DNA from 3 places in the Pseudomonas sp. AC532 genome. Region 2 is predicted to be linked to each of the others. Evidence: predicted binding sites of a transcription regulator. Region 2 holds the regulator's gene; each other region holds the start of a gene.

Region 1 (2,202 bases), 660 kb from region 2:
ATCAGGAGGTGGCGGCCGGTGTCGCAGGCTCGGCGGGTGCTGCCTGTTCGGTAGGCTGAACAGGGGCTTCAGGCACCTTGTCCAGGCGTACGGACACCCGCCGGTTCTTGTCACGGTTGGCGGCCGTGTTGTTCGGCGCCAGGGGATAACGCTCGCCATGGAAACGCATGACGATGCGCTCTTCAGGCACCCCCTGGGTCTTGAGGTAATCCATCACCGCCAACGCACGGCGGCGCGACAGGTCACGATTGGTCAGGCGGTTGCCGCTATTGTCGGAATGGCCATCCAGTTCGATGCGATTGACCGTGGGATCGGCTTTCATGAAGTCGAGGATGATCTCCAGCCTGGCCTTGGCCATGGCATCGAGCTCGGTACCGCCGCCCGGAAAGCCGATGTTGGATTGGCGCACCTGATCGAAATTGACCGGCAGCAGTTTGGCCGTGCACGTGAGGTAGTCGTCGTAGGCCTTGCGAAAGCGCACCGGCAACAGGCGCACCTCGAGGTTCTCCCCGCTCATCGGGCTGCGATGGCGCACCAGCGGGCTGCGGCCTTCCAGCAGCCCGGTCAGCAAGCGCCCGGCCTGCTCCTGACTGCTATTGAACGGCACATCGCCGCTGCCAACACTGACCACGCCGAGGTTGATGTCGCCGCGCCCTGGCTGCCACGGCGCTGCTGCAGCCAGCAGGGTTGCCGAGCCATTGCCCAGCCAGCGCTCCCTGGGCTGCAGGCGGAAGGTCGCCTGCTCGCCCGCGCGGCGCACGAACTCGCCAGCACCGAAATCGGTGATCGGCTGGCTCAGGCGGCACTCGAACTGGTCACCCGCCACCTGCCACTCGGCCTTTTCCAGGCGAGTCTGGAAGCTGATCGCGGCCGCAGGCAGACTCGCACCTGTGCCGACAAGCAATCCAATGATGAGGAAAAGTGGCTGACGCACGACGAGCTCCACAGGAAAACATAACGTTCCCTGTGGGTATCGGTGCCGAGGCAGAAAACTTGAGCAGCCCGGTGGCGATCTGCGGCGTGCCCCCGTCGACCTTTTCCGGTAGCATCCCAGGCATGTTTCGCCCCCGCCTGGAAGCCTCAATGACCGACCGCATCACCCTGCTGCGTCCCGACGACTGGCACATTCACCTGCGCGATGGCGCGGTATTGCCGCACACCGTCGCCGATGTCGCCCGCACCTTCGCCCGCGCGATCATCATGCCCAACCTGGTGCCGCCGGTACGCAACGCCGCCGAAGCGGGAGACTATCGCCAGCGCATTCTCGCCGCACGGCCAGCAGGCAGCCGGTTCGAACCGCTGATGGTGCTGTACCTCACCGACCGCACCACTGGCGACGATATCCGCGCCGCCAAGGCCAGCGGCTTCGTCTACGCGGCCAAGATGTACCCGGCGGGCGCGACCACCAATTCCGATTCCGGGGTGACCAGCCTGGACACCATCACCGGAGCCCTGGAAGCCCTGGCGGAAACCGGCCTGCCACTGCTGGTGCACGGGGAAGTAACCCGCGCCGAGATCGATGTGTTCGACCGCGAGAAGGCGTTCATCGACGAACACATGCGCCGCCTGGTCGAGCGCTTCCCGACGCTGAAAGTGGTGTTCGAGCACATCACCACCGGCGATGCCGCGCAGTTCGTCAGGGAGGCGCCGGCCAACGTCGGAGCCACCATCACGCCCCAGCACCTGCTCTACAACCGCAACCACATGCTGGTCGGCGGCATTCGCCCCCACTTCTATTGCCTGCCGATCCTCAAGCGCAACACGCACCAGGAAGCGCTGCTCGACGCGGCCACCAGCGGTAATCCGAAGTTCTTCCTGGGCACCGACTCCGCGCCCCACGCACAGCACGCCAAGGAAAACGCCTGCGGCTGCGCCGGCTGCTACACCGCCCATGCGGCCATCGAACTGTACGCAGAGGCCTTCGAGCAGCGTGGCGCGCTGGACAAGCTGGAAGCCTTCGCCAGCCACTTCGGCCCGGACTTCTACGGCCTGCCGCGCAATACCGACACCATCACCCTGGTGCGTGAATCCTGGAACGCCCCGGCCAGCCTGCCGTTTGGCGAGCAGATGGTAATCCCCTTGCGCGCAGGCGAAGCGCTGCGCTGGCGCCTGCTGGAGGCCGGTCAATGAGCGAAGAACAGTACGAAGACGACCTTGAGCAGCCGAGCAACAGCGGCCCGCGCCACCCCATGGCGGCGCGTT
Region 2 (2,202 bases):
CTGAGCGGTGAAAGGCTTGACCACATAGCCGTTCACACCGGCTTGCGCGGCCTCGATGATCTGATCGCGCTTGGCCTCTGCCGTAACCATCAACACCGGCATCTGCTTCAGGCGCTCGTCTGCACGCACCGCGCGCAACAGGTCGATGCCGCTCATGCCGGGCATGTTCCAGTCAGTGACGAGAAAGTCGAAGCTGCCGCTCTGCAGCATCGGCAAGGCCGTCATGCCGTCGTCGGCCTCTGCCGTGTTGGTGAACCCCAGATCACGCAAGAGGTTCTTGATGATCCGTCGCATCGTCGAGAAATCATCGACGATGAGGATTTTCATGTTCTTGTCCAAGTCGACCTCCGTACAGTCCTAAAACGCCTTCAGCATTCTGAAGCGCTTCTAAATCGTGAAACCGGCCTGGCGGAACGCCGCAAAACCATTGCGTCCGACTTTGCTGCGTTCACAGTGTTTTCCAGCGCCCTGCTCAATTATTCATGCGCGCCATTCGCCGAGCCGCGCACGTAGGCGCGCGGCACACTGGCTATGCAATTGGCTGACCCGCGATTCACTCACTCCCAACACCTCGCCGATTTCCTTGAGGTTCAACTCCTCGTCGTAATACAGCGACAGCACCAACCGCTCACGCTCCGGCAGGTTGCTGATGGCATCCACCAGCGCCGCCTGGAAACGATCATCTTCCAGTTCGTGTGACGGCCCGTGGTGGAGGGAACTCGTGTCTTCCTGCAGTCCGCCACTCTCGCCTTCCTGAAGCAGGTCGTCGAAACTGAACAGGCGGCTGCCCAACGTGTCGCCAAGAATGCCGTAGTAATCTTCGAGACTCAATTGGAGTTCGGCAGCAACCTCCTGATCTTTAGCGTCTCTTCCGGTTCTGGCCTCAATTTTTCGTATGGCGTCGCTGACCATGCGGCTGTTGCGATGCACCGAGCGCGGTGCCCAGTCGCCCTTGCGGACCTCATCAAGCATGGCGCCACGGATACGAATGCCGGCAAACGTCTCGAAACTGGCGCCCTTGCCGGCGTCGTATTTGCGAGAAGCTTCGAGCAGGCCGATCATCCCGGCCTGGATCAGGTCATCCACCTGCACGTTGGCAGGCAAACGCGCCAACAGGTGGTAGGCGATACGTTTGACCAGCGGGGCGTAGCGTTCAATCAACTGATGCTGTGAATCTTGTGCTGTTGCCTTGCTGTACATACGGAGTCCAGAGGCTGTCGTCATACAGCCGTGTCTGCAGTCGGTTGTTGCACCAGGCGTTCAACGAAAAATTCCAGATGGCCTCGCGGGTTGGCCGGTAACGGCCATGCATCGACCTTCTGGGCAATCGCCTTGAACGCAAGCGCGCACTTCGAACGAGGAAATGCTTCGTACACCGCACGTTGTTTCTGTACGGCCTTGCGCACCGATTCGTCGTAGGGCACTGCGCCCACGTACTGCAGCGCAACATCCAGAAAACGATCGGTCACCTTGGTCAGCTTAGCAAACAGATTGCGTCCCTCCTGCGGGCTGTGCGCCATATTGGCAAGGACCCGAAAACGGTTCATGCCGTGGTCACGGTTGAGGAGCTTGATCAGCGCGTAGGCATCGGTGATGGAAGTCGGTTCGTCGCACACCACCACCAGCACTTCCTGGGCCGCGCGCACGAAGCTCACCACCGAATCACCGATACCGGCAGCGGTGTCGACGATCAGTACATCGAGGTTGTCACTGATATCGCTGAATGCCTGGATCAGGCCCGCGTGCTGCATGGGCGTGAGCTGCACCATGCTCTGGGTGCCGGAGGCAGCGGGCACGATGCGAATGCCGCCCGGCCCCTGCAAGACGACGTCACGAATGTCGCAATTGCCATCGATGACGTCGGCCAGGGTGCGTTTGGCGGTCAGCCCAAGCAGTACGTCGACGTTGGCCAGGCCAAGGTCGGCGTCCATGAGCATGACGCGCCGACCGAGATCAGCCAGCGCCAACGACAAATTTACCGACACATTGGTCTTGCCAACGCCGCCTTTGCCGCCGGTCACCGCGATCACCTGTACGGGATGCATACCCATGTTATCTACACACCTTATCTAACTTCGCTTTAAGCCATAGGCCATTGTGCGCTGCCGTGGCGGCGGCAACCAGTGCCTCGCCACACCTGCCTGTTCATCCTGCGCGTCGTGCCGGGTCCTGATACAGGCCGGCGAACATATCGGCCATCGT
Region 3 (2,202 bases), 2.6 Mb from region 2:
AAGGCCGAGAATTGCGCGATGTTGGCCGGGCTCAGGCGCAATTGTGCCGGCTTTTCCAGCAGGCGGCGCAGCACCTGACTTTGTGCCGGGTCGAGGCTCAGGCCGCTGGCTGCGGCCTCGACGCCGGCATGCTGCTGCACCTGCAGGCGGCTGTGGGTGCGGTCGGCAAGCAACAGCAACAGGCGGGTCAGGCCGGTCGCCTGGAGCGCCTGGCTCGCGCACAGGGTCAGTTGCTGCACGTTGGTGAACACGCTCGGTTGGGCAAGCAGGCGGGTGCACAGCTCGCGCCAGTCTGCAGCCGGAGGCGGCGGAGCCGATGCCGGCTCGGGAGGCTGGATGTGCCGCGCATTCCACGGCCACAGCAAGGCTTCGGCAGGGTGCCAGAGGCCCGTGGTGTCCAGTTGCCGTGCGCTTTGTGCGGCATTCTGGTGGATGTGCTGGTGCAGTTCCGGCAACGGCATCTGCAGGTACAGGCTGTTGAGTCGCTGCCAGCGGCGCGTGTGGCTGCCGGCCCAGGCGTTGTGTGCCGAAACCGCCAGTACGTTGGCCAGCAGGATGCTGTTGGCCGGCTGGGTGAGCCAGCGCTGCAGCGTCGGGTCGGCGTCCAGTTCCTGCTGCTGGCGCAGCGGATCATCGTGCTGGCGCGCCAGGCGCAAGGCCTTGGCCAGCAGGCGCCGATCGTTGAGCAGCAGTTGATAGCCCTGAATGATCCAGGCCGGCAGCCGCCACTGTTCGGCCAGTGCCAGGCACAACGCGAACAGCGGGATGCCGAGCAGGTCGCGCTCCACCCGGGCGGGCGGCTCGCCCTTGACCAGCACGCGGTGCTCCCAGGCGTCGAACAACTGCGGGTGGGCGGCCACCAGCGTCCATATCGGTGAGAGAAACAGCAGGCTGCCCCAGTGGATCTCCTGCCACAGGCGTGCCAGGCGAGCAGCGAACAGGCCGTTGGCCTGCTGCGCGGCGTGCTGGCTGATCAGCTGAATCTGCCGCAGCGGGCGGGGAATGTCCTCGAGCGCCCTGGCCGGAATGCGTGCCAGCAATTCTTCCGCGCGCTTGAGCCCCAGGCGATTGAGGGCGATTTCCAGGCTCTCCGCCGCTTCGCCCAGGCTGCCGTTGCTCTTGCGATTGACCTCGCGCAGCACGCACAGCGCCAGTGCCGGGCTGCCCTGCATGAGGTCGGCGATCTCGCGTAACGAACGGCGGCTGTCACCCAGGGCGCGGCGCACCTGCTGATGATGAAGTGTCGGGATGGGCAGTGCCTGGCCCTCCAGCTGCTTGAGCCAGGCATCGAGGGTGCGCGGTAACGGCGTGCTTGCGACCATGGGGATATGCCAAAATGGCTTTTTTTAGACTTAACTGACTATAGTCTCGCGCATCTCTTCCGATAAGTAGAAGGGATGTTTCGCGCGCCCTTTCTCTTTCTGCTCACTTTCGTAGTTCTTTTATGGCCAAAATCATCGGCATCATCGTTGTCTTCGCCTGCGTACTCGGCGGTTTTGTCGCGTCCGGCGGCAAGATCATGGCTCTGGTGCACCCCTTCGAGGTGCTGATCATCGGCGGGGCTGCGCTGGGCGCGTTCCTGCAGGCCAACCCGGGCAGCATGTTCATGACCGTTTTCAAGAAGTCGTTGAAGATGTTCAAGTCGCGCTTCACCCACGACTATTACCTGGAAGTGCTGCGCCTGCTCTACGAGATTCTCAACAAGGCGCGCCGCGAAGGCATGATGGCCATCGAGGCCGACCTCGAGGATCCGGCGGCCAGCCCTATCTTCAGCAAGTACCCGGCGGTGCTGGGCGATGAGCGGATGGTCGCGTTCATCTGCGATTACCTGCGCATCATGTCTTCGGGCAACATGGCGCCGCACGAGCTGGAAGGCTTGTTCGACATGGAACTGGTGGGCCTCAAGGAGGAGCTCGAACACCCGGCCCATGCGGTTGCCAAGGTTGCCGACGGCATGCCGGCCATGGGTATCGTGGCTGCGGTACTGGGTATCGTGATCACCATGTCGATCCTGGCCGAGGCGGACAACGCGCAGATCGGTGAAAAGGTCGGCACTGCGCTGGTCGGCACCTTCCTCGGGATTCTCGCCTCTTACGGCTTCTTCGGGCCGTTGTCCACCGCCCTGGAACACGACGCCAAGGAAGAATTGAACGTATATGAGGCCATCAAGGCCGGCCTGGTTGCCTCGGCATCGGGCATGCC

Evidence for each region. Region 2 encodes FliA, which starts transcription of late flagellar genes. Its sites were predicted from a motif close to CTAAAGTTTNNNNNNNNNNNGCCGNTAA; they were not measured.
Region 1: ACZ0AV_RS07460 (flagellar protein MotY) is a predicted target of FliA. The motif match lies at 971-998, and genes of this name have one in related genera.
Region 3: motA (flagellar motor stator protein MotA) is a predicted target of FliA. The motif match lies at 1,361-1,388, and genes of this name have one in related genera.

The regions. Positions count from the first base shown of each region.
Region 1 is NZ_OZ409888.1:1,553,911-1,556,112, forward strand. It holds gene ACZ0AV_RS07460 (flagellar protein MotY) at 2-934, opposite strand; gene pyrC (dihydroorotase) at 1,084-2,130, shown strand; gene rnt (ribonuclease T) at 2,127-2,202, shown strand, end outside.
Region 2 is NZ_OZ409888.1:893,612-895,813, forward strand. It holds gene ACZ0AV_RS04280 (chemotaxis response regulator CheY) at 1-327, opposite strand, end outside; gene fliA (RNA polymerase sigma factor FliA) at 481-1,224, opposite strand; gene fleN (flagellar synthesis regulator FleN) at 1,221-2,051, opposite strand; gene flhF (flagellar biosynthesis GTPase FlhF) at 2,146-2,202, opposite strand, start outside.
Region 3 is NZ_OZ409888.1:3,460,278-3,462,479, forward strand. It holds gene ACZ0AV_RS16195 (HDOD domain-containing protein) at 1-1,322, opposite strand, end outside; gene motA (flagellar motor stator protein MotA) at 1,445-2,202, shown strand, end outside.